4 regions of the Janthinobacterium sp. JC611 genome follow, and region 2 is predicted to be linked to each of the others. Evidence: predicted binding sites of a transcription regulator. Region 2 holds the regulator's gene; each other region holds the start of a gene.
What was found. Region 2 encodes FNR, which switches genes on or off when oxygen is low (the NO sensors DNR and NnrR bind a similar motif). Its sites were predicted from a motif close to TTGATNNNNATCAA; they were not measured.

Region 1 (7,338 bases), on a different contig from region 2:
GCGCCTTCGCGCCCTGCGTGTGAGATTCGAAGGGCCGGGCCTACCGGCCCGGCCCGCCCCGAATCCTCCACCTGCTGCCGCTGCGCGGCAGCCCCGTGCGCCGCAGGCGCGCGTTTGTGATTCCAATTAGCTTTTCGACTGAGCCAGTTGTCACAGCACCCTAAGCATCAGTCAGTGTCTGAAGGCGGACCTGACCCTAGCTGTTTTCTTCACTGGCGATTGCGTACTTTCCATGGCACGATGATGAGTTCATCGGGTTCTCATGCAATTGACTAAACGCACATGGCTTTCACTTTTCACCCGCTCTCCGATATTCCCAATGAAGAATGGTTCCATCTGTGGAACCACCCGGACGTCATCCGCCACATGCCGCTCGCCACAGAACGTTGGACCGACAGCGCTATTACGGAATGGGCGAAAGGCAAGGATGCGCAGTGGCAAGCGAATGGCTATGGACCTTGGGCTATCCGTATTGATGGCGCGTTTGCCGGCTGGGGCGGTTTTCAGAAGGAAGGGGGCGAAGCTGATCTCGCACTGGTGTTGCTCCCTGGGTTCTGGGGACATGGGCCTGCGCTGGTGGGCCATTTCATGCGCAGCCGGCTGGAACTGGGTATTGGCCCGGTAAGCATCCTGCTGCCGCCCAGCCGCACTCGTGTCAAGGGGCTGGCAAGAATCGGCTTCCTATTTGATTGCGAGGTGGAGTATGACGGCCAACGCTTTTTGAAATTCCGGGCGTTTAAATAAGCGTCAGGGGCTTGGTGGGGACGGAAACAGCCCTCAGTCATCGCCACTGGCATACTATTCAATGCATATGCCGACATGAGCAATGTTTGCAGAAACAAGCTGCGCCCATGTACGATCACTTTCCACTGTTGAACCCATGACAAACATCACCGTAGAATATCGTCACAATTTCCCCCTGGACCCCGTCGATGTCGTCCGTGTTTTTGATCAATCTGGAATCAAGCGCCCGACCGATAATCTGCCGAGAATCGCGCGCATGTTCGCCGCGCCTTGCCTGCTGCTGTCGGCATGGGTGGATGGCGAGCTTGTGGGGTTGGCCCGCTCGCTGACCGACCATGCATATTGCTGCTATCTGTCGGATCTGGCGGTCGACAAGCAGTACCAGGGCTTGGGCATCGGCAAGGAACTTGTCCAGCGTACCCAGGCCATCATCGGCGACGAAGTGTCCTTGATATTGCTTTCCGCCCCGGATGCCATGTCCTACTATCCGACGCTCGGTTTTGAACCTGCCGGCAATGCCTACATCATCCGGCGTAAATATTGAGCGACCGCTTGCAGGAATACCCGCGCCCTATGAAAACCGTCTACACCCTCGCCGAGTCTCTGGCCCAAGACCCCGGTCGGGTCGCCAAGACCCAATCCCTCACCCTCGACAGTTCCAGGCCTCACATGGGCTTGAAAGGCAGGCACGGCTTGTTCGCTTCTGCAGCGTGGTGGGAAAGCATCAATGCCGGCCGCATCCAGACGCAAACGGTGACGGGCAGCATCGAGCGCACGTATTTCGCGGGGCAGGACAGCCGCCGTGGCGATCAAGTCAACAGCTTCACCTTGCGCCTGGCCGATGGCTCGACAGTCGAGGAGAGCATCTACACGCACCGCAGGCAGGACATCGAGCTGTTCGTGGCCGGTGCCACGGTGACGATGGTGTATGCGCTGGACGAACTCAAGGCGCAACCTGCGGCGGACGGTGGTGTCAACTACGCGCGGAGCGTGCTGGAAGTCGCCGTATTCGTCCGGAAAGATCAAGAGTAGGGCATGGCGCCGTGCCGATGTTCTACTATCCGCACAACCTTGATCCCGGACAAATTCCCCACTGAAATTCGTTTGACCGCCATCCGCGCCAGGTCTAGAGTCGGCTAAGAACCCTCAACCGACCACGATCGCCTCCCATGGCCAAGCCCTTTCCCCTGAACCCCAAGAACCCCGAACGCATCTGCTGGGGCTGCGACAAGTATTGTCCGCCGGACGCCATGCGCTGCGGCAATGGTTCCGAGCGCACGCAGCATCCGATCGAGCTGTTCGGCGAAGGCTGGAATGACTGGGGGCTGGCGGCGGCCGACAAGGCCGACAAGCAGCCTTGACGGCAAGCGTTCCACGCGGCGCGCCGCTACAATCTCTTCATCGCGCATTCGTTCGCGCTGAGGAGTGACCATGCAAGAAACCCTGTCCCGCTGGCTGGCAAGCAGCGCCGGCGATGTCCAGTTCGTCGAGCACCCGGCCGTGCACACCATCGATGAAGCACTGGTTCACGTGCCGCCCATGCCGGGCCTGATGGTGAAAAACCTGTTCGTGCGCGACGAGAAGGGCCGGCGGCATTTTCTCGTCATCGTGCCTTTCGACAAGCGCATCGACCTGGCGGCGCTGGGGCGCTTGCTGCCAGTCAGCAAGCTGAGCATGGCATCGTCCGAGCGCCTGTTGCAGCACCTGGGCATCACGCCCGGGGCCGTCAGCCTGCTTGCGCTGATACACGACAGTGCGCAGGCGGTGGCACTGGTAATGGACCAGGCCGTATGGGAAGCTGCTTTTGTGCAAGCCCATCCGCTGCGCAACACGGCCACCGTGGCGCTGCCGCATGCCACCCTGGTCCGTTTCCTCGCGCATACGGGACACGTGCCCCGCGTCATGAGCGTCCCTGCGGCGCGCTGATGCTCAATGCCCGGCCACGGGCGCGCCGCCGCTGCGCCGTCCCGGCCGGAAACCGTGCGCGCGGGCCGACCAGGCGAGCACGAAAGCGAGCATGAGCAAGGCCAGCATCGCCCACGGGAAGGCGCCCGCGCCCCAGGTTTCCAGCAGGGCGCCACCCACCACGCCCGCGGCCGCGATGGCGCCGTTCCACGCCACCACATTCATCGACAGTGCCACGTCGGCGCCGCCGCCGGCCGTGTCGGCCAGCGCCGTCTGCAACAGCGTTGCCGCACCGCCAAAGGACAAGCCCCAGACGGCCATGCCCAGGTAGATGACGGCAGGCACGTGCGCTGCGAGGCCCAGCACGAGGGCCGTCGCGGCGAACACGGCCAGGCTGGCCAGCACGGTGGCGCGCAGGTGGCGCTCGACCAGCTTGCCCGTGATCCAGATGCCGGCCATGGCGGCGGCGCCGAAGACGAGCAGGACCAGGTCGACCCGCTCGGTCAATCCGGCCGGCGTCACGAACGGGGCGATGTAGGTGTAGAGAATGTTGTGCGCCAGCATCCAGGCGATGACGACGGCCAGCACCGGGCGCACGCCCGGCGTCGCAAAGACGCGGCGCAGGGGCAGGCGTTCATGGACGGACTGGCCCGGGTAGTCCGGCACCTTCGCCAGCACCCAGGCGATCAGGATCAATGCCAGTGCGGAAATGATCCAGAACGCGGCGCGCCAGCCGACCAGGGAGCCGAGCAAGGTGCCCAGCGGCACGCCCAGGGACAGGGCGACGGGCGCGCCCACCATGGCCAGCGCCAAGGCGCGGCCTTGCTGGTGCGGCGCCACCATGCGCCGCGCATAGCCTGCCAGCAAGCTCCACGCCAGCCCGGCCGCCATGCCGGCACAGAAGCGGGCCGCCAGGGTCAGCCAGTAGTGGGACGACAGGGCCGTGACGGTATTGAACAAGAGAAAACCGATGATGGTCAGCAGCAGCACATTGCGGCGGCGCCAGCCGCGCGTGGCGATGGTGAGCGGAATGGCCGCCAGCAGGGAGCCCAGCGCATAAGCCGTGACCATTTGCCCGGCCAGCGCGGCGCTGATGCCGAGTCCCGCGCTGATCTGTGGCAACAAGCCGGCAGGCAAGGTTTCCGTGACGATGCAGATAAAACCCGTCATGGCCAGGGCCAGCAGGCCGGCGACGGGGAGACGGTCGGCCAGCGCAGGGCTGGTTCCGGTGGTGAGCGTAGCGTGATTCAAAGAAAAATCCTTGGAAGGGTGACGAGTCGGCCGGGCGCAGGAGTGCCCCGGACCGTCGCGGCGGTACATATATATCGATCGGTATAAATATAGGCGATGGCGCGCCGCGTTGTCAACGACTTCTGTATCGAGTAGTATGTAAGTAGACGAAAAGGAGCGAGCAATGGCGCAAATGGGACGGCCGCGCACGTTCGACCGGCAGACAGCGGTCGAGCAGGCCATGTTTTTATTCTGGCAACAGGGATATGAATCGACGTCCTTGAGCCAGCTCAAGGCGAGCCTGGGCGGCGGCATTTCCGCGCCCAGCTTTTATGCGGCGTTCGGCTCCAAGGAAGCGCTGTTCCGCGAGGCGGCGCAATGCTATCTGGATACGTTCGCGCGCGTGACGGAGTGCCTGTGGGACGATGGCCTGGCGCCGCGCGCGGCCATCGAGCTGGCCTTGCGCCAGTCGGCGGCGATGCAGTCCGAGCCGGGGCATCCGCCCGGCTGCATGGTGGCGCTCGGTTGCATGAGCGCGCCGACGGCCGAACATGCGGCCGTGGCCGCGCCGCTCACCGCTTCGCGCACGCGCACGCGGGCCGGTTTCGCGCATTGCGTCGAGCGGGGCATGGCCAGCGGAGAGTTATCCGCGCAGACGGATGGGGTGGCGCTGGCGGCCGTGTTCGACGGTTTTTTGTCGGGAGTATCGATCCAGGCGCGCGATGGCGTGGGCTACGCCGTGTTTGACGCGGCCATCACGCACATCCTGCGCGTGTGGGATGCCAATCGCTTGACCGCCTAGGCCGTCAAGCGAAACTCCAGCACGTCGTCGCCGTACTTGTCCGTCTCGCCCGTCGCCGTCCAGCCCAGGTAGCGGTAAAAGCCGTAGGAGCGCGAGGCGGGGTCGCTGGAGCAGCCGAGGAACAGCCGTTGATGGCCGTGCGCGCGCAGTTCCGTCATCACCAATGCCAGCAAGGTCTTGCCGATCCCGAGGCCTTCGAATGCCGGCAGCAGGGCCAGGACGATGATTTCGCCTGTGTCGCGCTCGCCAAAGCAGTAGCCGACCAGCTGGCCATCGTGATGGCAGACCTGGCCAGGCAGGCTGCCCGAGCGCATCATTTCCGCCCAGGAGTCGGCCGTGATGCCTACGTCCGCCAGGCGCTCCCTGGGGATGGCGTTTTGCCGCGTCTTGCCGCGCAAGTCGATGAAGGCGGGGGTGTCTTCCGCCCTGGCGGCGTGGAAAGTAATCGATGCTGGATGTGTCGTCATGTCTGCGGTCATTGTTCGATGGTGGTGAAGGATTTACTCCCAGGCTTTGCGCATGGTTTGCGCGTGGCGCTGCCAGTCATGGGCGTTTGTATGCTCGATGGCTTGCTGGCCGGGGTTGCTGCTATCGATGATTTCATCCTTGACGATAATCAAATCGTTTTTGTCATTCAAGCGATATTCGCGATAGCGCTCGCAATCCTGTGCGCGCCGCGCAATGGCAATTAACTTGCCGGCCCGCCAGGCATAGCTGTCTTCATAAAAGCATTGCGCCGCGCAGCCGCAATTGGCGATGCCGCCTGCGATGCCCTGATCGGCGATGCTGATATCGAGATTCGGAATCGCCGAGAGTGGTTTGTTGAAGCGGTATTGTTTCGCCGACGCATCCCACAGCCAGACATCGGAACAGCGGATGCGCCCCTGGCTGTCCGTGTAGCCGGTGACCCACAGGTCGGCATGTCCGTCGAAGTTCATGTCCAGCAGCAGCGCGTGCAAATTGCCCGTGCCGCTGCTGCTGCAATGGCCAGCGCTCCATTGCTTGCCGATTTTCAGCCGGTACGTCTGTTTTTCATCGTGATTGACATAGCGGATATCGGCGGCTTGCCGCACTTTGCCCGTCGCGGCTTTGTCCAGGTGCAAGGTGCCGCCATTCGCCGAGGTGGCAATCAGCGATAAAAGCAGGGCAATCAGTTTCATGGCGTTATTCTTGCGCTAGCATCAGGCGGAGTATGATCATACTGCATGCATCCGTAGTACGGCATCAATCCCCACTGGATTTCGCCGGCAGTTTGCTCAGCACGCCAGCCGCATCGAGTTCATAGCTGTCGAAGTCGCGCGCCAGGAACAGTTCGCCCGGGTAATGCAGGCGCGCTTCCGCTTCCAGCTCGGCCATGCCTTCCGCATGGTGATAGCGGGCGCTGAAGTGGGTGAGGATCAGGTTCGGCAAGCGCGCCGCTGCGGCGAACTGCGCCACGCGCTGCACGGAACTGTGCGTGGGGCCGGGGCCGACCTTTTGCAGCATCGCTTCCGTGTAGGTGGCTTCATGCACGAGCAGTTGCGCACCGGCGCAGGCGTCCGCCAGCAAGGCTGGCGTGTCGTTGTCGCCGCCGATCACCACCGTGGCGCGCTGCGTTTCCGTTTGGCGGAAGGTGGCGGCGCGCAAGACCGTGCCATCGTCGAGGGTCGCATCCTGGCCCGCCTGCAAGAGTCCCCAGGCGGGGCCGGGCGGCGCGCCCGCCGCCTGCAGGGCCGCCTTGTCCAGCTTCCATCTGCTCGTTTCCAGCGCAAAACGATAAGCGACGCTCGGCGCGCGGTGCGACAGCGCGTGGCGCGAAACGGTCAAGCCCGCTTCCTCGTGCACGACTGGCGCGTTGTCGACGTCGATATGAATCAAGGGGTACGTGAGGAACAGTTCCGTGTGCAGCAGGGTGGCGTCGATCCAGGCCTTGATGGCGGCCGGGGCGATCAGCAGCAGGGGCTTCTTGCGCCCCGTCATGGAGGCGCTGGCCAGCAGGCCCGGCAACCCATAGCTGTGGTCGCCATGCACGTGGGTGATGCAGATGCCCACCAGGTCGTGCACGGACAGCGGCAGGCGCTGCAGCCGGTGCTGCGTCGCTTCGCCGCAATCGATCATCCACCAGTCGCGGTTGTGCGTCGTTTGCAGGGCCAGCGACGTGACGTTGCGGTGGCGCGTGGGCACGCCGGAAGACGTGCCGAGAAAAGTCAGTTTGAACATGGGCGCATTATGCGGCAAGCCGCCGCCGTTGCCAACGCGCCAGCCCTCAGCCCGCCAGCGGCGCGCCCAATGTGTCCTTGTAGATGCGCCCGTTCTTCATGATCAGCAGCAGGTTTTGTTCCGGCTGGGCGAGGAAATCGAGGTTCTTCGTCGGGTCGCCATCGGCCACCAGCAAGTCGGCCAGCGCGCCCGCGGCCAGGCGGCCCAGGGGGCCCGGGTAGGGCGCGCGCTGGCCGGACAGGGCCAGCAATTCGCCATTCTGTCCCGTCGCCTGCGCCAGCAAGGTCAGGGGATCGTAAAAGCGCGTGAGCTTGGCCAGCTGGCGGCCCTGCGTGGGCGTGTTTTTCGCGTTGAACAGGATGTCCGTGCCCCAGCCCGTGCGGATGCCGTACTTTTGCGCCAGCGCATACGCCTTCACCGTGCCTTCGGCAACGATCTTCTGGCTGGCCTGGCGCGCC
Region 2 (7,338 bases):
ATCATCTGTGCGTATCTGTTGTTCCTCGTCACGGCCATTGCCGGGCGGGTGTGGTGCGGATTCTCTTGCCCGCAAACGGTGTACACGGAAATCTTCCTGTGGGTCGAACGCCGCATCGAGGGCACGCGCAGCGCGCGCATGGCCCTCGACAAGCAGGGCCCGTCCGTGCGCAAGGCCGTCAAGAAGACGGCCAAGCACCTGGCATGGGGCGCCATCGCCCTGTGGACGGGCTTTACCTTTGTCGGCTACTTCACGCCGATCAAGGAACTGGCGCACTCGGTGACCACGCTGAACTTCGGTCCCTGGGAATGGTTCTGGGTCTTGTTCTACAGCCTGGCAACCTACGGCAACGCGGGCTGGCTGCGCGAGCAGGTGTGCAAATACATGTGCCCCTACGCGCGCTTCCAGAGCGCCATGTTCGACCAGGACACCCTGATCATCACCTACGATGCCAAGCGCGGCGAACCACGCGGTGCACTGAGCAAGAAGGCCGGCAACAACGCCAGGCTGGGCGATTGCATCGACTGTACCCTGTGCGTGCAGGTGTGTCCGACCGGTATCGATATCCGCAACGGCCTGCAGTATGAATGCATCGGCTGCGCCGCTTGCGTCGATGCCTGCAACAGCGTGATGGACAAGGTCGAGCGGCCACGGGGACTGATACGCTACAGTACCGACCATGCGATGGAAAACAACTTCAATTCGCAGCAGATACGCCAGCGCGCCATGCGCCCGCGCGTCTTGATCTACACTTCCATCCTGGCCCTGATCATCATCGCCGTATGCACTTCGCTGGCGCTGCGCACGCCCCTGAAAATGGACGTGATCCGCGACCGCGGTTCGATGGGACGCGAAGTGGAAGACGGCATGATCGAAAACGTCTACCGCTTGCAGATCATGAACACCTCGGAGCAAAGCCAGCATTTTAAAATCAGCGCTTCCGGCTTGCCGGGCCTGACCTTGCTGACGCGCGAAGAAGTGACCTTGCAGCCAACGGAAACGCTGGGCTGGCCGATCCGCCTGCGCGTGCCGCACGGCGTGGGCGAGAAGGGGTCGAACAAGATTGCGATCGAATTGCACTCGCTGGACGACCCAGCGCTGCATGTGCGTGAAAGCGCGGTCTTCATCGTGCCGCGTTAACAAGGAAAGGCGGACGGGGACCGGGTGCCCTCGCCGCCGCCACGAAGTTGCAGGAAGGCCGGTCCCCGCATGGGGACTGGCTGATTAAACAGGAGAAATAGCATGTCCGACAGTCTGAAACTGCAAGCGCCCGTTGCACCGTGGTACAAGCATCGCTGGCCATGGCTGCTGATGATCGGCCCCGGCCTGTCCGTGGTCGTCGGCAGCTTCATGGGCTATATCGCGTTTACGCAGCCCGATGCGCTGGTGGTGGGCGATTATTACAAGCAGGGCAAGGCGATCAACCAGGATTTGAAGCGCGACACGGTCGCCAGCGACCTGGCGATGGATACCAGCCTGTCGTACGACGTGGCGTCGGCGCGCCTCAGTGGTTCCGTGCACAGCTTCGGCAAGGCTTACCAGGGGCCTTTGCAGCTGCACCTGGCGCATGCGACGTTACCGGAAAAGGATATCAAGCTGCTGGTGCAACCCGATGCGGCCGGCAATTTTTCCGTCGCGCTGCCGATGCTCGAGCGCAGCCGCTGGCAAGTGCTGGTGGAAAACGACAAACGCGAGTGGCGCCTGTCCGGCATCTGGACCTGGCCGCTGCAACGCAGCATCGCGCTGCATGCGGATGAAGAACTGTAACGTACAGTGCCGGGAAAACCGTAGCGAGCGGCCGTGATTTGTGGTTGAGAAGCGCAGCTGTGCTATGCACGGGGGCGCCGAGCCAGCGAGCATCGCAGACCGCAAAGCGCGACGCGCAGTAGGTTTTGACGGTGCTGTTACTTGCAGGTGTCCGTGCCGGCCGTTATGGCTTTCAACTTGGCCGGCTGCAGGATCTCGATCTCGCGGTTGGAGACGCGCAGCCAGCCTTCCTTCTTGAACTTGGACAGCAGGCGGCTGACGCTCTCGATGGTCAGGCCCAGGTAGTTGCCGATTTCCTCGCGCGACATGCGCAGCTGGAATTTGCTGCCCGAATAGCCGCGCGCCTCGTAGCGCGACGCCAGGTTGACGATGAAGGCGGCAAAACGCTGCGTCGCCTGCATATTGCCCAGCAACAGCATCACGCTTTGCTCGCGCGTGATTTCCTGGCTCATCATGCGGTGGAAATGGCGCAGCAGGGTCGGCATATTGCCCAGCAATTGTTCCAGGCTGGAAAACGGAATTTCACACACTTCGCTGTCTTCCAGCGCCACCGCGTTACAGTGGTGACGGTCGGCGCTGATGGCGTCCATGCCCAGCAATTCGCCCGCCATCTGGAAACCCGTCACCTGCTCCTCGCCACCCGGATTGATCTGGTAGGTCTTGAAGTGGCCCAGGCGGATCGCGTACAGGTTCTGGAACGGGTCGCCGATGCGGAACAGCGAGGCGCCGCGCGCGATCTTGCGACGACGGCCGATGATCTGGTCCAGCCTGTCCATATCGCCCATATCGAGGCCCATCGGCAGGCACAATTGATGCATGCTGCAGGTCGAGCATCGCGCACGCAACGCTTCCACGTTCACTGTGGGCAAGGTGGGAGTGAGTAGCGCTTCAGTCATGTCGGTACCTTTTAGAAAATGCAACAACGAGTTTACTGCATACACGGTTGCCGTGTGCCAATTTCACCGCAATTTCGCTGAAAAACGATCTCCAGCCTTTAATTATATGGCAACATCGTCAAAAGCCCAGGCGGGGAAGGCCATTTGCGTGGCGATGCTTGCCAAGTTGATGTATTGATAGGAAAATTCCTAACAGCATTATCTGCCGCCTGTGCCGCACGGTACTGAAAAGGAAATCATGAAGCCTCTCGGCATTAAAGCAAAAGTCGCGCTGGCCACCAGCCTGACCTCGATCGCCATGATCGCGCTGGTCACCATGATCCAGGTGCGGCACATGCGCGACGACTTCACCCGCGTATTGCTGAGCCAACAGGCGTCCCTGATCACCCGCACCGCTGCCGAGCTCGACGACAAGCTGGGCATGCTGCTGCAGATCGTCGCCCTGACGGCGAAACAGCAGCCGCCGGAGCTGATCGCCCAGCCGGACAAGCTGCGCGAATACTATGCGCGCCGCTCGATGCTGGTGCTGTTCGACGACGTGCTGGTGCTCGACGCGCAAGGCGCCATCGTGGCCGACATGCCGAAGGTGGCGGGGCGCGCCGGCATCAACGTCGCCGAGCGCGAGTACTTCCAGGCCGTGCTGCGCACGCGCCAGCCCATGATCACCGAACCGATGCTGGGCAAGTCCAGCGGCATGCCCATCGTGCAGATGGTCGCGCCCGTGCTGGCCGCCGACGGCCAGGTGGCCGGCGTCGTGATCGGCGTGCTGCGCCTGTACAAGGACAACCTGCTGGGGCGCCTGCGCTCGGAAAAGATCGGCAAGAGCGGCTATTACTTCATTCTCACGCGCGGCGCCGTGCCGCGCTACGTGCTGCACCCCGATACCAGCCGCTTGCTGCAGCCGCGCCAGCCGAACGCCAACCTGGCCACCACGCAGCTGCTGCAGGACGACGGCGAAGGCAGCATGGTCAGCACCAACAGCCGCGGCATCACGGCCGTCAACAGCTTCAAGCGCCTGAAATCGGTGAACTGGCTGCTGGCCGCCTCGCTGCCCGTCGACGATGCCTTCGAACCGTTCGATGGCGTGCTGTACCGGCTGGTGCTGTGGAGCATCCTCGCCTCGCTGCTGGCCGCCTTTGTACTGGGCTGGGTCACCGTGCGCCTGCTGTCGCCGCTGGTGCGCCTGCGCGATACCCTGCTGGCCCTGCGCACCAGCGGCAGCCGCTTCACCCCCGTGCCGGTGCAGCAGCGCGACGAGATCGGCGAACTGACGGAAGCGTTCAACGGCCTGATGAGCGAACGCGACCGTCTGCAGCAGGAACTCGAAGCGCGCGCGGCCGAGCTGGAACAGGAGCGCGACCGGGCCGAGGCGGCCAACCGCGCGAAGAGCGATTTCGTGGCCAACATGAGCCATGAAATCCGCACGCCCCTCAATGCCGTGCTGGGCATGGTGTATTTGCTGGGCAATACCAAGCTCGATACGGAACAGCGCAAGTATCTGACCATGGTGCGCGTGGCGGGCCAGTCGCTGCTGGGCATTCTCAACGACGTGCTCGACTATTCGAAGATCGAGGCGCGCCGCATGGAATTGTCGCCCGTCGAATTCGACCTCGACGAAGTCATGAATACCCTGGCCACGACGATGACGATGAACGCGGGCGAGAAGGAGCTGGAACTGGCCATCGCCGTCGAGCCCGACGTGCCGCGGCGCCTCGTGGGCGACGCCCAGCGCCTGCAGCAAATCCTCGTCAACCTGGCCGGCAACGCCATCAAGTTCACCGAGAGCGGCGAAGTGGTGGTGGCCGTCAGCCTGGCCGAGAGCGAGAGCGGCCGCGCCTGGCTGCGCTTCGAAGTGCGCGACACGGGCATCGGCATGACGGAACTGCAGCAACAGCAGCTGTTCGCCGCGTTTTCCCAGGGCGACCAGAGCATCACGCGGCGCTTCGGCGGCACGGGCCTGGGCCTGGCCATCAGCAAGCAGCTGATCCGCATGATGGGCGGCGACATCGCCGTCGCCAGCAGCGAAGGCAAGGGCAGCCGCTTCTGGTTCAGCGTGCCCTTCGAGATGCTGGCGCAGCCGGCCGGGACGCGCCGCACGCCGGCGCTGGGTCAGCTGCGCCTGCTGGTGGCCGACGACAACCGCACCACGCGCGAACTGATCGTCAAGCTGATCGAGGCGTGGGGCTGGCTGGCCGACGAAGTGGACTCCGGCTTCGCCGCCATCGAACTGTACCGCGAACGGCTGGCGCAGCGGCAACCGTACGATGTGGTGCTGGCCGACTGGCACATGCCCGTCATGGACGGCCTGGCGACGGCCAAGGCCATTCGCCAGGCCGCTGCCGGCCAGCGCCAGCCCATCGTGGTGATGGTCAACGCCTTCGCCCGCAACCACCTGGAGGAAATCTCCAGCGCGGCCGAGGCCGACGTCGTGCTGATGAAGCCGATCACCGGATCGAGCCTGTTCGACGCCCTGCACCAGGCGCTGATCGCGAAGAACGACGGCGGCGAACAGCGCATGCTGCACCAGCCGCTGGGCACGGAACTGGCCGGCGTGCATTTCCTGCTGGTGGAAGACAATCATTTGAACCAGGCCGTGGCGCGCGGCATCCTCGAACACATGGGCGCCACCCTGGACGTCGTGGGCGACGGCTTGCAAGCCGTGGAACGGCTGCGCACGGAAGCGCTGCGCTACGACATCGTGCTGATGGACATGCAGATGCCCGTCATGGACGGTTTCAGCGCCACCCACATCATCCGCTCGGAACTGCGTCTGAACCTGCCCGTGATCGCCATGACGGCCGGGGTGCTGGCGTCCGAGCGCGAGCGCTGCATGACGGCCGGCATCAGCGATTTCATCGCCAAGCCCGTGGTGGTGGAAGAGATGATGGAAGTCATCCTGCGCCACCTGCCCAGGCGCCCGCAAGTGCAGACGACCGGGCCGGCGCCCGTCGCCGACGAGGAAGTGTTTTCCATGGCGCCCCTGATGCGGGTGATGGGGCGCGACGCCAAGGGACGCGGTGTGCTGCGGCGCATGGTGGAAGACGCGCTGAACAAGGGCATGACGCCCGTGCGCGACGCCGAAACGGCCTTGCAGGCCGGCCGCCACAGCGACGTGGCGCGCATCCTGCACGGCGTGCGCGGCTCCGTGGGCACCCTGGGCACGAAACGCCTGATCCGCGCCGCCTTCGCCACCGAGGAAGCCATCGATGCGGGCCGCCTGGACGAAGTGCCGGCACTGCTGGCGCAGACGGCGCAGGAACTGGAACAGGCGCTGGCGGCGGCGTCCGACTGGTTGTCGCGGTTGAAGGATTAAATCAGGCGGGCACGCCCAGGATCACGCTGGACGCCTTGAACATCGCCGTCACCTTGCTGCCGATCTCGATACCCAGCTCGGTGCAGCTCTGGTTCGTGATGATGGCGGCGATGGTGCCGCCGCGCGGCAGGTCCAGCACCACTTCCGTGTTGACGGCGCCCGTCTGCACGCGCGTCACGCTGCCGGTCAACTGATTGCGCGCGGAAAAGCGCGCCCCTTCGCTGTCCGTCACCAGGATGATGGACGAGGCCTTGATCAGCGCGAACGCTTCCGCGCCCGGCACCAGGCCCAGGCTGGCGCTGCTGCCCTGCGTGACGATGGCCACGATGTGCTGGCCGCCGGGCAACTCCAGCGTGACTTCGTCGTTGACGGCGCCCTGTTTCAGTTCGGCCACCTTGCCGAGGAATTGATTGCGCGCCGTGGTTTTCATGGCCATTCTCCGTATGAGTAACAAATCGTCGGCGATGCCTTCGGCCTGGCTGCCCAGCTGGCGCAGGTAGCGCGCATGCTCGCGCTCGATGATGCGGAAATTGTCGACCAGCTGGCGCCCCCGCGGGGTCAGGCGCGTGCCGCCGCCGCCCTTGCCGCCCGTCAGGCGCTCGACCAGCGGTTCGCCGGCCAGGTTGTTCATCGCGTCGATGGCGTCCCAGGCCGCCTTGTAGCTCATCTTCACCAGCTTGGCCGCCTGCGTGATGGAACCGCACTCGGCGATGGCGCCCAGCAATTCCACCCGGCCGGCGCCGCCCAGGTGCTCTCCGCCCACCGTCATCCATACCGAGCCTTGCAGGCCGATTTCCGCTGCCGCTGATTTATCCAATGCGTTCACCCAATGCCATGTGTTCTTCCCTGTTATCGATCTGTCCGTCGCGCAAGTACAGCACATGCTCGCCCAGGATGCGCGCATCTTCCGGATCATGCGTGATCAGGATCATGGGCACGTCCAGGCGCTGCTGCCACTGGCTCAGTTCCAGCCGCATTTTGACACGCAGGGCCGGATCGAGGGCGGCAAACGGCTCGTCGAGCAGCAGCGCGTCTGGCTCGGCCACGAGCGCCCTCGCCAGCGCCACTCGCTGGCGCTGGCCTCCGGACAACTCGTCGGGATACTGGTGCGCCAGTTCCTGCAAGTGGAAGGCGGCTAGCCAATGCTCGACCTTCTGCAATTTTTCCCGCGCGCGCGGGTTGAACCAGCCCCGGCTCAGGCCGAAGCCCACGTTCTGGCGCACCGTCAGGTGCGGGAACAGCGCGTAATCCTGGAACAGGTAGGCGACATTGCGCTGCTGCGGCGGCAAATTGATGCCGGCGGCGGAATCGAACAGGGTGCGGCCATTCAAACGGATATGGCCTGCGTCCGGGGTGAAGAGC
Region 3 (7,338 bases), on a different contig from region 2:
AAATGGCGGAATATTTCGATGCCGTGGCCGATACGTTCGGCTTGCCGCGCCCGCCGCGCCTGCCGCGTGCCGAGCTGCGGCAAGTGGTGACGCCGATGCTGCTGTCGTTCATGTCCGAATCGCGCCGCCTGCACAATACGCGCCTCAAGCACGAGCTGGGCGTGCGCCTGCGCTATGCGCGCGTGGCCGATGCCTTGCGGTCGCTGTCCGCCGCTGGCGCCGGCATCGGGTAAAATGACCGGTTATCTGCGCACTTTGCTGGGCCGGCGCGCAGCGCGCCGTTGCGGCGGTGCGCCATTCACCTAAGGACGACAGCATGAGCACCCTCACTTACGAAGAATACCTGGACGAGGTCACCACCGTCCTGACGGAACTGTATGGCCTTGACGACGACGCCGCCATCAAGCTGGTCGTGGCGGCGCAGGACGCCGAGTTTTTTGTCCCGCACGATGCGCATGAGGAAATGCGTACCGTCGAGCACGCAAAGAAAGATGCGGTCACCCTGTTCGAACGCAAGCAGAACCGCCAGCAAACGCAGGAAAAACAGCAACAGCGCGTGCGCCAGCAAAAGAAATAAGAGCAGTCTGTCGGCCGTCAGGCCGTGGGACAGCATGGGCTTCGGCGCAACACCGGGGCCTTGCCTTTTGATGCAGCGCAAACGAAGCATGGCGCGCTGGCGATATGGTGAGCAATGTCGTCACGCGTTTCAGCTATTTGTGGCGGGCTCTACAATTAGCGCGACGCAGTTTCCCGTCAGCAGGAGCGAGCCATGCGAGCTACGAGTCACCCCAGCAAGGAACAGGTGCGCGCCTATATGCGGCGCCGCGAACATGCGCTGCAGCCGCCACCACCACCCGATGAAATTCGCCGGCAACTGGCCTGGTGCCGTGGCGATGCCACCGCAGGCACTTGCCTGCCTGCCACCCCGGCCGGCGTGGCCGCGCAAGGTTGGCATCTATCCGCCGACATGGCCCGTCTGGGCACGCTCATGACGATTGCCTGGTTCATGCGTAGCGGCGTCCCCCATTGTAAAAATTGATGACGTGCAGCAAATTTTCCTGATTTGAGTTATCCTCTAGCACATTCCAAGTGCGTCAATTCTCTTCAATTATCACAATTTTGCTTTAAGTTACGCAAAAATCAACAATAGCGTGTATTATATTGTTTGCGGCGTAAAAACCGCATAAGTGATGGCGCTTTTTAGTGTGTTTACCCTGAATTATTGCAGAAGAGACATTCTGTTTTTTCTTGCTTTAATACAACAAGTACGGATTTTTGATCATGTCTCTCAAACAAATTACCTCTTTGCCTACCTACAACCCGAATCGCGTCCTCGATGCGATCATCGACAAGCTGCAACTGAAAAATGACGCCGCCTTGTCGCGAGCTCTGGAAGTGGCGCCACCTGTTATCAGCAAGATTCGTCACAATACCTTGCCGATCGGCGCCACGATCCTCATCCGCATGCATGAAATCAGCGATTTCAGCATTCGTGAATTGCGCGAGTTGATGGCTGCCTAAGAGCGCCTGACAGACGGCAAACTGAGAGGTGCCGTCTGGGTAAGTCAGGCTTGCCGCGTGCGGCAGCCACAGCTGTTTGCCGCTTTTCTATTGCGGGTCGCGGTTCAGTACCGGACGATCGAGATAGAAACGCCCCATGTCCAGTCCAGCCGAGGACGACTTGACCACCGCCGCCGTCAGTGAGGCAGGCGCGCTGGAAAAGGCGGTGTTGGCAGCCCCGGTCGCGCGGCCCGAATACGCCGTCGCCTGTACCGCTGCGCTGGAAAACGCCGTTTGCACGGTCCGTCCCGAGTAGGCCGTCGCCTGTACCGCCGCACTGGAAAATGCTGTTTGTACGGTCCGTCCCGAATACGCGGCTTGCACGGCCCGTCCCGAATACGCCGTTTCTGCGCGGATATAATCTTCCCCGAACGTTTGTTCATACAGCTGTTTCATGCGCTCGCCCACGCGATGGTGCGCCGCCTCGTCGTCTTCGCCGCGCAGGCCGATGTAGGGGAAATGATGGAGGAAGTAGCCGAACACCTGTTCGCAGTCGGCCGCATATTTCAGGGTGTCGAGGATGTGGTAGTGCCAGAACGTATCGACGTCCATCAGTGGCGCCGTCTCTTCTTCCGGAAACTGTTTCATCAGGATCAGGAAGCGGCGGTATTCGAATTCCACCGCATTCGCCTTCTCCAGGCTCCATCCTTCGCCTGACTCCCGGTGCATCAGCTTGACCTTGATCGCGTCCAAATTCAAATCGGCAATTGCCTTGAAACTGTCGTTCGTATCCATGAATGTCCTTTGGTGAAGAGCGTTGTGGGAAATACGGTGAAACAAGGGAAAGCGGTGGGTTTGTCCTCCTGGCAAGTAGTCGAGGAATGCCTGGCCCATGGCGGGCGGGCGCTGAGTTGATCTACATTAATATTGCATTTAATTACGAAATACGCAAGCTGAGCTTGTTGTCTGCGTGGCGCGCCGCTCAGCCGCTGGCCCGGATTTCCTCCTGGTAAGGGAAGCCGGTGGCGTCCGCGCCCAGCGGCACGCTGACGTGCACGCTCATGCCGGCCCCAGGGCTGCTTTCGATATGGAAAGTGCCACCTAGCAACTTGATGCGCTCCTCGATGCCCACCAGGCCAAACGAGCCCAGCTTGTTGCGCCCGTCGATGGCCGCGCCCACGCCGTTGTCGCAGATGCTCATCGACACCGTATCGCGGCACTTTTCCAGCTTGACCCGCACGCGGCTGGCATTCGCATGCTGGGAAATATTGCTGAGCGACTCTTGCAGGATGCGGAACAGGGCCGTCGCGCATTGATCGCTGAGGCAAATGTCGTCATGGCTTTCGCTCACTTCGCAGGCGATGCCCGTGCGCTGGCGAAATTGCGCCACCTGCCATTCGACGGCCGCATTCACTCCCAGGTCCAGCACGGTGGGACGCAAGTCGTTGATGATCTGCCGCACGCTCTTGATGGTGGTGTCGATCTGCTCCAGGGTCGAGCGGGCGCGGGCGTTCAGGCGCGGATGGCGGCGCTGCGTGCGCGAAGCCAGCATGTCGGCGTCGATGCGCAAGACCAGCAGGTTCTGTCCCAGGTCGTCGTGGATTTCCCGCGCGATGCGCTTGCGCTCTTCTTCCTTGATCTGGTCGGCATGGGCCGCCAGGCGGCGCAGTTTCTGGTGCGACAGCTGCAGGCGGATCTGGCTGGCGCGCAACTCCTCCGTCATGCTGTTCGCCATCTGGATGGCGCGCCGGCGCGATGACGCCAGCGTATGGAACAGCATGTACAGCAGCATGGTGCTGGCGAAGCCGATCAGCAGGGCCAGCCACGGCAAAAAGGCGCTGAAGCGCGTGTACAAGTCGCTCTTGCGCACGCTGAACAGCGCTTGCCACACGCGGCCATTGTGTTTGATCAGCATCGTGCTGCTCAGGTAACGCCCTGAGTTGCCGGGCAGCCACCATGGCGCATGCATGCCCTCCATCGTGCTGTCGAAGACGGGGCGCATGTCGTGCGGCAGTTGCAATGGTTCGCGTGCCTGCGGGCCGATATCGAACAGGGTCAGGCGGACGTTGCGTACCGGCATGTCCGCCAGCGCGCTGCGCATCATCGTCACCAGGTCGTAGCCGATGCCGACGGAGCCCTGGTAAGCCGCGCGCCGCTGCTCCACCGTGTCGGTCGGCATGCCGAAGCGGTACACGGGCAGGCGCATGGCCATGCCCGTCAATTGGGGGCGGCCTTCCATCGGCACGGGCATGCCGGAATTGCTGAGTTGGCCGGAATCGCGCGACTGCGCCAGCGTTTCGGCGATCAGGGGGCGCGAGGCGATGTCATAGCCATACTTTTCCGGGGCGCTGGCGATCGGTTCGATGTACATCAGCACGGAATAATGGGCGCGCGGGGCGGGCGGATGGATGGCAAAGGCCGGATAGCCGTCGCGCCCGGGCGGATAGTCGCGCCGTATGGCCGCTTCGACAGCGGCGCGCTGATTTTCGTCCAGTTCCTCGCTGTAATTGAGGTTCATCACGCCCGGATAATTCTGTTGAAGGGCGATATTCGCCACGTAGCGGTGGAATTGCTCGCGGCTCACGTGTTCGTTGGCGTGGAACAGGCTGGCCGTGCCGCGCAGCAGGTTGGCATACGACTTGACGCGCGACTCGATGTTTTTCTGGGTATTGCGCGCCAGATTGTTGAACAGGTCGCTGGCGTCGTTTTCGATCGACAGCGAAGCGGCCATGTAGAACAGCAGGCCTACCATCATCGACATGACAAAGCCGAGCAGCCACAGCGGTTTTTTTTCAGCAGCTAAAGGGTGTTCGCCGACAGTAGAAGACATCGCCATCCGCATCAGGAAGAGAAATCGGGTGCCGCCTGTGTGGTGGAGGCTGTAGCAAGCTGCACAAGCACTAATTGCAAATTGCTTAATATATGCCTAATATACAAAACTATCGTGAATATAGTCAACAGGCAATATTTTTCTTTGAAACGAAAAAAAACCGCCGCAGCGGTTTTTTTCGTGTGTCGTCCAGTCCTTATTTGGCGGGCTGCCAGCTGTCTTTCAGGGTGACGATGCGGTTGAAGACGGGCTTGCCCGGCTGGCTGTCGACCCGGTCGGCCGCGAAATAGCCGTGGCGCTCGAACTGGAAGCGCTGTTCCGGCTGGGCCAGTTCCGCGCCCGGTTCCAGCCACGCCTGCACCACTTCCTTGGCCAGCGGGTTCAGGGCCAGCTTGAAGTCCTTGCCGCCCGCGTCCGGCTGCGGGTCGGTGAACAGGCGGTCGTACAGGCGTACTTCGGCGGGAATCGCCGTCGGCGCGCTGATCCAGTGCATATTGCCCTTGACCTTGTAGTTGGCGCTGCCTTCCGTGCCCGACTTGCTGTCCGGGAAGTAGGTGCAATGCACGGCGACGACCTTGCCGTTTTCATCCTTGTCGAAGCCCGTGCACTCGACCACGTAGCCGTAGCGCAGGCGAACCTTGCTGCCCGGCTTGTCGTCGATGGGCGGATACAGGCGGAAGTAACCCTTGTTCGGCACTTCCATGAAGTCGTCTTCCTCGATCCACAGCTCGCGCGAGATGGGGAAGGTGCGCACGCCCCGTTCCGGGAAGTGCGGGTGCACGGGCGCCGTGCATTCCACGCTTTCGTTGTCGGGGAAATTGTCGATGATCAGTTTCAGCGGACGCAGCACGGCCACCGTGCGCGGCGCCTTCGGATCCAGGTCTTCGCGCAGGCAGCCTTCGAGCACGCTGTAATCGATCCAGCCGTCGGATTTCGTCACGCCTGTGCGTTCGCACATCAGCTGGATCGCTTCCGGCGTGTAGCCGCGGCGGCGCATGCCCACCAGGGTCGGCATACGCGGGTCGTCCCAGCCGTCGACGATTTTTTCCTCCACCAGCTGGCGCAGCTTGCGCTTGCTGGTGACGATGTAGGTCAGGTTCAGGCGCGAGAACTCGAACTGGTGCGGCACCGGTTGCTGGAAGAAGCCGCCGGCGGCCAGGGTTTCCAGCAGCCAGTCGTAGAACGGACGGTGATCCTGGAATTCCAGGGTGCAGATCGAATGCGTGATGTTTTCCAGCGCGTCCGAGATCGGGTGCGTGTAGTCGTACATCGGATAGATGCACCAGGCGTCGCCCGTGCGGTGGTGATGCGCATGGCGGATGCGGTAGATGGCCGGGTCGCGCAAGTTCATGTTCGGCGAACTCATGGCGTCTTCGCTCATCTTCGCGCGCAGGATGTGTTCGCCATCCTTGAACTGGCCCGCCTTCATGGCGCGGAACAGGGCCAGCGATTCGTCGCGCGGACGGTCGCGGAACGGCGAATTCTTGCCGGCCTGGCCGAAATTGCCACGGTTGGCGGCCATGTCTTCGGCGCTCTGGCTGTCCACGTAGGCAAAGCCCGCCGTGATCAGGTATTCGGCCATCGCGTACAGCTGGTCGAAATAGTCGCTCGCGTAGTGCAGGTGGCTCTGGCCATCGCCATTCTTTGGTTCCCAGTCAAAGCCCAGCCATTTCACGCTGTCCATGATGGTGTCGACGTATTCCTGCTCTTCCTTGGCCGGATTGGTGTCGTCGAAGCGCAGGTTGCACTGGCCGGCGTAATCGCGCGCCAGGCCGAAGTTGACGCAGATCGACTTGGCGTGGCCCACGTGCAGGTAGCCGTTCGGCTCCGGCGGGAAACGCGTGATCACCTGGGGCAGGCCGGGACGCACGTGGGCGCCGGCAGCCAGGTCGGCTTCGATGATGTTACGCAAGAAATTGGGCGCCAGCGCTGGCGCGGCGGTATTCGGTTTATCGTTGCTCATTGATCAATGCGAAAGAGTGACAGTAAAGAGCATTTTACCGTACAGCCAGCGCTTTATAAGCACGTATTTGCCCCCATTTCCCAGCATGTCAGCGACGCGGAAGCCGTTCTATAGGATAATTCGCCTTTAATTAGTAGAAATTCGCGCCTCCGGAGCCTTTTATGGAAAATTTATATAACGTCCTCGGTGTCGCGCCCAATGCCAGCGACGATGAAATCAAGAAGGTCTACCGTTCGCTGGCCATGCGCTTCCACCCCGACCGCAACCAGGCCCCCGGCGCCGAGGCGCGCTTCAAGAGCGTCACCAAGGCGTATGAAATCCTGGCCGACCCGGCCAAGCGCGCCGAATACGACCAGAGCGTGAACCACCGCATCATCATCGACCCGGAAGCGGAAGCGTATGCCCTGTGGTGCGGCGTATTCCGCCTGCATGGCACGGTGTTGCCTGTCGATTAAATCGATGCGGCCCGCATCAACCGGCCAGAATTACTTGAAAAACAACAACAACGGCGCTTTTAATTGAGCGCCGCGCATCACATTGGAAAGCACAGCATGAGAAGAGTACACCCTGAATTCGCGTACCAGTCGCGCGAGCTGGAAGGCCAGATCGAAGGCATCCTCGGCGACCCGCCGAACCGCAAGAACTACAAGAGCATGGTTGACGCGCTGGTCAGCGAATACGCCAGCGGCGGCGGCATCGAAGACGTGAACATGCTGGCCTTCGCGCTGGTCGACCACATCGCCTTCAGCGACCCGAAAGGCTTGCTGGCCGAGAGCGAAGACTACGAGTTCGGCGACCCTGCCCGCGTGTTTGCCATGGCCACGTGCGCCGCGCCGGAAGCGGCGAAGATGTACACCGCCATCGAGGACAGCTTCCCCGACCTGGCGCGCCAGGCCATCATCACGGCCTTTTTGCACAAGAATCCGCGCCTGTGGGACGACGACGACCAGTCGCTCGACCAGCTGGCCGCCAATGATGACGGCGACGACGAGATTGATGAAGACGAAGCCACCGACGATTTCGCCCAGATGTTTGACCAGGATGG
Region 4 (7,338 bases), on a different contig from region 2:
TGAAAATAGAATATGCCAGCTTGCCCGTCGCGCGAATTGATGCGCCGCAAAAGCCAGCGCGACAGTGCATATGGCATCAGCCGGAAGTAACCGCCGCCGCCGGCCGGCAGGTTGCGCCCGCGCAAGAGCACTGTGCTGACGGGCAATTCCAGCATGCCGTGCGGCCCCCGCGGGCGCCAGGCGAAGCGGGGAGCGTCCGGCATGCCGTAGTGGTCGTGGCGGATCGGGTAGATGCTGGAACTGTAGCGGTAGCCCGCTTCCTGCAGCACGTCGAAGGCCCACAGATTGGCCGCGCCGATGGAAAAGCTGGGCGCCCGGTAGCCGTGCACGGCCAGTCCCGTTATTTGCTCCAGGATGGTCTTGCTGTGGCGCACGTCGTCGGCGAACTGCGCGGCCGACTGGTCGCAGGCGCGCAGGTGCGCATAGCCGTGGCTGGCCACTTCGTGCCCGGCGGCGGCCACCCGGCGCAGCATGGCCGGATAGCGCTCGGCGATCCAGCCCAGGGTAAAAAAGGTGGCGTGGATGCGACGGTTCTCGAGCAGCAGCAGGATGCGCTCGACGTTCGCCTCGACGCGGCATTCCAGGCGCGGCCAGTCGGCGCGCGCGATGTGCGGCGCGAAGGCGGACACCTGGAAATAGTCTTCCACGTCGATGGTCAGCGCGTTGCGCAAGATCAAAGATGACGGCGGCGTCATGGCGTGCCCCGATGCGCCGCCAGCCAGGGCGCGATGACGGCGGCGATGCGCCCGGCCGCGTGGCCATCCCACAGGGGCGGCAGGCGGCCGCGCTTGCCTCCCGTGTCGAGGATGGCCCGCGCCAGCGCCAGGATGGCGGCCGGCTGCGTGCCGGCCAGGGTATTCGTGCCGTCGCTCACCGTGACGGGGCGCTCGGTCGTGTCGCGCAGGGTCAGGCAGGGCACGCCCAGGGCCGTGCTTTCTTCCTGGATGCCGCCCGAATCCGTCAGCACCAGGCGCGCATCCTGCATCAGGCCCAGCATTTCCAGGTAGCCCAGCGGCGGCAGGCGGACGATGGCATACCGCGCCAGCATCGCTTCCAGGCCCGCCTGACGCAGGCCGGCCGCCGTGCGCGGGTGGAGGGGGAACAGCAGCGGCAACTGCGCCGACAGCTGCCCCAGCGCCTGCAGCAGCGCTTCCAGTTGCGCCGGATCATCCACGTTCGACGGCCGGTGCAGGGTCAAGAGCCCGTAGGCGGGCGGGCAGGCGTGGCCGTGGGCGCGCAGGGTGGCGGCCGGCTGGATGGCGCGCGGCAGCTGCTGTCGCAGGCTGTCGATCATGACGTTGCCCGTGAAGTGGATGCGTTCGGGGGCGATGCCTTCGCGCAGCAGGTTGGCGCGCGCGCCTTCCTCGCTGGTGAGCAGCAGGCTTGATAACTGGTCCGTCAGCACGCGGTTGATTTCCTCGGGCATGCCGCGGTCGCCGCTGCGCAAGCCCGCCTCGACGTGGATCACGGGCGTGCCGCGCTTGGCCGCCACCAGCGCGCAGGCCAGCGTGGAATTGACGTCGCCCACCACCAGCACGGCATCGGGCGCCAGCGGCGGCCAGGCGTCGAGCACGGCGTCGAAGCGGCGCATGATCTCGGCCGTCTGCTGCGCGTGGTTGCCGGAGCCGACGTCGAGGGCGATGTCGGGCGCACGCATGTCCAGGTCCAGAAACAGTTGTCCGTTCATGGCCGTGTCGTAATGTTGACCAGTGTGCAACAAGGTCACGCGCACGGCAGGTGCCTGGCGCGCCAGGGCGGCCAGGATGGGCGCCATCTTCATCAGGTTGGGGCGCGCGGCCACCACGCACAGCAGGTGCGCCGGCGCGGCGGGTGCAAGAGAGGGTTCGGACATGCTGCGGCCTCCTTAGAATTGTATGGTGAGCGTGGCGCTGACGCCGTTTTCGCGGTAGTCTCCGCCGCGGTTGCTGGCGTGCCGCGTATGCCGCACGTCGACGGTGGCCGTCATGTCCCGCTGCAGGATGCGGCTGTAGCCCGCCGTGACGGTGATATTGTTGTCGCGCCGGGGCGCGCTCAGCGAGCGCACGCCGGCGTAGCCGGCATTCGCATTGACGGTGGTGCGCGCACCGGCTTGCCAGCTCCAGCCCACATTGGCGCCGATCTGGCGCGTGCGGTCTTCGCTGCCGAACTCCACGCCGGGCAACAGGCCGCTATCGATGCCGCTGGCCGTTTGCGCTGTGCGGTCGACGGCGCTGATGCCGGCGATCAGCGTGCTTTTCGCCGTGGCGCGCGCCATCGTCAGCTTCAGCTGCTTTTGCAGGAAATAGCGATGGCTGAAGTAATTGATGGCGCCCCGTTCCGGCCCCAGGCTGTTGGCGTAGCGCAGGAAGGCATCGATGCGCAGGCGCCGGTCGCGCGCGTTGGGGAAGATGCCGCGCCACAATTGGTCGAGCAGCTGGGCCGCGTCGCGGTCGCCCAGGCGCGAAAACTGCGTGGGCATGGTGGTGATGTTTTCACTGTAATTGAGTTGCCAGTTGGTATGGCGCTGCATGAAATTGGCATCGAGGCTGTACGTGGTGCCGAAAAAGCGCTTGCCCGTGCTGAAGGCCACGCTGGTGCGCGGCGACGGCGTCCACACGCCGCCCAGCGACCAGAAGCGGCCCGCCGGCGCCTTGCCGGTGCTGGATGGATAGCCTTCTTTTTCCATGCCGCCGCTGGCCGTGGCCGACCATTTGCTGCTGAACGGGTAGCGCAGGCCCGCGCTGCTGCGCTGCATGCGCACGGGCGCCAGCTTGCTGTCCTGCGTGCGGCGCACGTCGTGGCTGGCGTTCCAGGTCCAGCCGTTGCCGCGCGGCTCGCCACCTAGCAGCAATTGCATTTCATCGCTGTGCACGGACAGCAGTGCGCCGCCGCTGTCGACCGTGTTGCGCGTGTAGCGCAGCTCGGCCGTGGCCAGGCCGCGGAAACGGTGGCGCAGGTAGGGGCTGATGCCGGTGGTGCGCACGGTGCTGGTATTGTCCGTGTCGGGCAGCTCGTCTATCAGTTGCGGGCCGAACGGCGAGATGTTGCGCCGGCTCACGCTGGCATCGGCATCGATGAAAAACCAGTCCTTGACCAGCTCGGCGTCGGCCGAGGCGTGCAGTTCGTGGCTGTCCGTATCGGCGCGCTGGCTCGACAGGAACTTGCGCCAGCTGTAATCGAGATGCACGCGCAGGCGGGGGCCTGTGCCGATGAGGGCGATGGCGGGCGCGATTTCCGTGATGAAGTCCGATTGCTCCTTGCCGGGCGGCGCGCGCAAGCCATTGTCCGTATAGCTTTCGCGCAGGCGCAGCGACGGTTTGACCAGCCAGTCGACGGCGCCGGCAGGCAGCGGCAGCAGCAGGGACAAGAATGGCAGCAGCGGCAGCGGCAGCGGCCCCCGGCGGCTAATCGTAATAGCCATAGCCGTAGTAGCCGTTGCCGGGGAACGATTTGGTCTTGTTGTAGATTAAATGAATGTGTTCGCACGATTCGATCTGCCGCAGCGCTTCCTTGACGGCGTGCTGGGTCGTCGTTTCCGCCTCGACCACCATCACGACCTGGCCCATTTGCCCCACCAGCGCATGCGCCTCGCTGGTGATCAGGAGGGGCGGCGAGTCGAAGATGACGACGCGGTCGGCATAGCGGCTGGCGATTTCGGCCAGCAGGCGGCTCATGGCCCGGCTGGCCAGCAATTCCGTCGCGTGCTTGTTGCTGCGCCCGGCGGGCAGGATGCTCAGATTGGCCACGTTGGTTTTCAGGATCACGTCCGCCATGGCCAGTTGCGGGTCCAGCAGCACGTCCATCAGCCCCGGTTCGGGCGGCAGGCCCAGCACCTTCAGCACGGCCGGGCGCGCCACGTCGGCATCGACCAGCAGCACCGTGATATCCATTTCCATGGCGATGCTCATGGCCAGGTTGACGGCGCAGTAGGTCTTGCCTTCGCCCGGCATGGCGCTGGTGACGACGATCAGGTTGCCGTGGCGGATGGCCTCGGCGCCGGTGGCGCGCGCCTGGCGCAGCAGCGGGCGCTTGATGATGCGGAAATCCTCGGCCACCGAGCTGCGACCGCCTTCCTGCGTGAGCATGCCTTGCTCCGCCAGCCGGGCCAGGTTGAGGGGGCGGTACTGCGGCGAGCGGGCCGCGTCCGCACCCTCGGCAACATAGGGCACGCTGGCCTCGGCCACGCCCAGGATGGTGGGTTCCTGCTTGCCGCTATCCTTGCTGCTCATCGTCGCTCCCGTGGCGTGGTCTAGAATTTCAGCAGCGCGGCCGTCATGACCCCGCCGTACAGCACGAACAGGCTGCCCAGGCAGGCGCCGAAGGCGTAGCGGGCGCGGCGGCGGCGCACCTGCTGCAGCGCCGTCCAGTTCATCGATACCGTGCCCAGCACGTTCAAGCCCGTGGCGTCGCGCAGTTCGGCGGGACTGAGGAAGGTCGGGCGCACCTGGCTGATCAGCAGGGCCGTGGCGACGCCAGCCACCAGGGCCGCGCCCAGCGCCGCGGAAAACAGCAGCGGGCGGTTCGGGCCGACGGGCGCATATTGCACCGTGGGCGGGTCGATGATCTTGAAGGCCATCATCTCGGTGGTGGAACTGAGTTCGCCCGACAGCTTGGCCGCTTCGCGCCGGCCGATCAGCTTTTCATAGTTTTCCTTGTTGATGATGTAGTCGCGGTTGAGCTGCGCCAGCTGCGACTCCACCTCGGGCACGGCATTGCTCTGCGCCAGCAGGCGCTCGTTGCGCGCGTTGTATTCCTGCACGCGGGCCTTGATGGCGGCCACCTTGGCGTCCGCGTCCGTCAGCGCCACCTTCAGTTGCTGCAGCATGGGACTGTAGTTCTTGCCCGGGTCGCCGGACGCCGTTTTCAGCTTGCTTTCCTCGATCTTGCGTTCTTCCAGCTGGGCAATGAGGCGCTTCGAGGCGATGATATCGGGATGCAATTCCGTAAATTGCATGCGCAAGCTGTCGAGGTTCTTGTTGATCGACGCGATGCGCTCGTCGAGTTCGGGATTCGTGATGGCCGATGCGTTCGGTTCCAGGTCGAGCACGGGCTCGTCGCCCTCGATCTGGCTCTGGATGGCCTTGCGCGCCTGTTCCGCCTCGACCAGTTCCAGCTTGGCATTGTTCAGGCTATCGGACGCCATCTGCAGCTGGCTGCCATAGTCGATGCCCTGGCGCGGCAGCAGCAGCGTGTTGCGTATCTTGAATTCCTTCACCAGGTTTTCCGCCGCGCTCAGCTTGTCCTCGTAATTCTTGATCTGCTCGTCGATGAATTGCACCGCCTTCTGCGAATCGCCTTTCTTGCCCTGGAAGCTGCCTTCGACAAAGATCGTCAGCAGGCTTTGCACGACGTCGCGCACCAGCTTCGGGTCGCGTCCGCTGTAGCTGATGGTGTAGATGTCGTACGCGTTGGTGCCCGTGATCTTGATGCGGCTCATCAGGTCGTCCAGCTGGGCCTCGTGCTCGCGCACGGTCTTCGAGTCCAGGTCGAGGTCGACCATGCGCATGACGCGCTCCACGTTCGGACGGCTGAGCAGGGTGCGGCTCATGATGGCCACCTGCTGTTCCGTGTTCGGCACGCTGGTCATGCCGGCCATCAGCGGCTTGAGGATGGTTTGCGTATCGACAAAGACGCGCGCCGACGTCTGGAAGTCGTCGGGCAGGGTGATCACCTTGATGAAGCCGGCGATGGCCACCAGCCACGCCACCGCGACCGCATGCCAGCGGTACTTCCAGATGCCTTTCAGGCCGGAAAGCAGTTGCTGTATCAATACTTCCATGTCGCTTCCTTCATGGGACGGTGCTGCACGGTCGATGGACTGGCGACGGCGACTTGCAAGAAATGCTTGCCTGTTGAGTAAGCAAAGTATAGGGCGGCTGGGAGGCAAGATTTCCCAAGATGATTGCTTCTTGATACGCCTCAAGGTTCACTTGCCAGCTTTTAATAATCATTGGAAGTTCGCGGCCCAGGCTGGTTCTGCGGGGCCGGCCATGGATGCGCCATCGACTCGAAGAGGCTCCGCATGAATCCGTTTCGCCGTGCATTTGTCTGTCACGCGCTGGGCATGGCCTGTGCCGCCAGCCTGCTGGGCGCCTGCCGTTCGCCCCATCCGCTGGCACCGGCCGACGACAGCGCGCCCCTGCACGACTACCTGATCGGACCGGGCGACTCCGTCAACATCATCGTCTGGCGCAACCCGGAAGTGTCGCTGACGGTGGCCGTGCGGCCGGACGGCAAGATCACCACGCCGTTGGTGGAGGACCTGGAAGCGAGCGGCAAAACCTCGACCCAGCTGGCGCGCGACATCGAGCAAGCCTTGAGCAAGTTCATCCAGCAGCCCGTGGTGACGGTCATCGTCACCAATTTTTCGGGGCCGTATGGCGAGCAGATCCGCGTGATCGGCGAGGCGGCCAAGCCGCAGGCGCTGCCGTACCGGCTGGGCATGTCGCTGATGGACGTGCTCATCGCCGTGGGCGGCATCACCGATTTTGCGGCCGGCAACAAGGCCAGCATCATCCGCCTGCGCGAAGGCAAGCAGCAGCAGCTGCGCGTGCGCCTGGACGACCTGCTCAGGAATGGCGATATTTCCGCCAACGTCATGATGCGTCCGGGCGACGTGCTGCTGATACCAGAGAGCTTCTTTTAATAACTATCTCGGGAATGTCAAAACAGCACTTATATTTGTCATTTTGTACTTCCGGGCAAATTTAATAATGTAATTTTGCTATTAAATAGCATATTTCTTTTGTTTTTTTTGTCTGGCGTGGGAACTTCTCCAGTTTTTGTCTTGTCACAAGGCATTGGCTTCAGTCCGTCTCGACGGCTGCCGATGAACGTGAGGACAAGATGAGCTTTGACGATGAACCCATAATTTCCTTCGACACGCCGGGCAATTTCAGTGACCTGGTGGTGGGCGAGGGGCGGATCGACCCGGCCATGGAGCACGAACTCGACCTGCAGCGCTTTCATATCCGCATGGCCAATTCGCGTGGCCGGCGCGAAGCGGCCAGTTTGCTGATCCGCAAGATGTACGGCTGGCGCGGCTATGCCGTCGATCCCGGCATCGCGCATGCGCTGAATAAAATCACGCTGTTCGCGGAAACGGCCGGCACCACCGTCGGCACCATGACCCTGTGCCTCGACAATGACGAGACGGGCTTGCCTGCGGATGAGAATTTCCGCGACAAGCTCGACATCCTGCGCGCGGAGGGCCGGCGCCTGTGCGAACCGTCGCGCCTGGCCATCGACAAGGGCGTGAGCAAGCGCGTGTTCGCGGCGCTGATTCATATTTCTTATATCTACGCCCACAATATTCACGGCTTTACGGATTACGTGATCGAAGTCAACCCGCGCCACGTG

Region 1: J0O65_RS16795 (DUF3079 domain-containing protein) is a predicted target of FNR. The motif match lies at 1,816-1,829, and genes of this name have one in related genera.
Region 3: J0O65_RS06205 (glycine-rich domain-containing protein) is a predicted target of FNR. The motif match lies at 2,412-2,425, and genes of this name have one in related genera.
Region 4: J0O65_RS22050 (XrtA system polysaccharide chain length determinant) is a predicted target of FNR. The motif match lies at 5,889-5,902, and genes of this name have one in related genera.

What each region holds. Positions count from the first base shown of each region.
Region 1 covers NZ_JAFLJN010000021.1:521,410-528,747, reverse strand. The annotation lists gene J0O65_RS16810 (GNAT family N-acetyltransferase) at 283-744, shown strand; gene J0O65_RS16805 (GNAT family N-acetyltransferase) at 881-1,288, shown strand; gene J0O65_RS16800 (immunity protein RhsI2 family protein) at 1,318-1,776, shown strand; gene J0O65_RS16795 (DUF3079 domain-containing protein) at 1,914-2,105, shown strand; gene J0O65_RS16790 (prolyl-tRNA synthetase associated domain-containing protein) at 2,176-2,670, shown strand; gene J0O65_RS16785 (MFS transporter) at 2,674-3,819, opposite strand; gene J0O65_RS16780 (TetR/AcrR family transcriptional regulator) at 4,064-4,681, shown strand; gene J0O65_RS16775 (GNAT family N-acetyltransferase) at 4,678-5,148, opposite strand; gene J0O65_RS16770 (XAC2610-related protein) at 5,182-5,841, opposite strand; gene J0O65_RS16765 (ribonuclease Z) at 5,906-6,880, opposite strand; gene J0O65_RS16760 (metal-dependent hydrolase family protein) at 6,927-7,338, opposite strand, start outside.
Region 2 covers NZ_JAFLJN010000085.1:65,177-72,514, forward strand. The annotation lists gene ccoG (cytochrome c oxidase accessory protein CcoG) at 1-1,140, shown strand, start outside; gene J0O65_RS27070 (FixH family protein) at 1,243-1,767, shown strand; gene fnr (fumarate/nitrate reduction transcriptional regulator Fnr) at 1,905-2,663, opposite strand; gene J0O65_RS27080 (response regulator) at 2,902-5,976, shown strand; gene J0O65_RS27085 (TOBE domain-containing protein) at 5,978-6,745, opposite strand; gene J0O65_RS27090 (sulfate/molybdate ABC transporter ATP-binding protein) at 6,786-7,338, opposite strand, start outside.
Region 3 covers NZ_JAFLJN010000005.1:57,229-64,566, reverse strand. The annotation lists gene J0O65_RS06225 (SDR family oxidoreductase) at 1-233, shown strand, start outside; gene J0O65_RS06220 (hypothetical protein) at 317-577, shown strand; gene J0O65_RS06215 (hypothetical protein) at 770-1,039, shown strand; gene J0O65_RS06210 (hypothetical protein) at 1,282-1,521, shown strand; gene J0O65_RS06205 (glycine-rich domain-containing protein) at 1,609-2,295, opposite strand; gene J0O65_RS06200 (CHASE domain-containing protein) at 2,483-4,330, opposite strand; gene J0O65_RS06195 (glutamine--tRNA ligase/YqeY domain fusion protein) at 4,527-6,293, opposite strand; gene J0O65_RS06190 (DnaJ domain-containing protein) at 6,455-6,748, shown strand; gene J0O65_RS06185 (hypothetical protein) at 6,845-7,338, shown strand, end outside.
Region 4 covers NZ_JAFLJN010000034.1:345,176-352,513, forward strand. The annotation lists gene J0O65_RS22030 (XrtA system polysaccharide deacetylase) at 1-695, opposite strand, end outside; gene wecB (non-hydrolyzing UDP-N-acetylglucosamine 2-epimerase) at 692-1,852, opposite strand; gene J0O65_RS22040 (TIGR03016 family PEP-CTERM system-associated outer membrane protein) at 1,865-3,400, opposite strand; gene J0O65_RS22045 (XrtA-associated tyrosine autokinase) at 3,384-4,208, opposite strand; gene J0O65_RS22050 (XrtA system polysaccharide chain length determinant) at 4,229-5,758, opposite strand; gene J0O65_RS22055 (XrtA/PEP-CTERM system exopolysaccharide export protein) at 6,002-6,625, shown strand; gene J0O65_RS22060 (N-acyl amino acid synthase FeeM domain-containing protein) at 6,826-7,338, shown strand, end outside.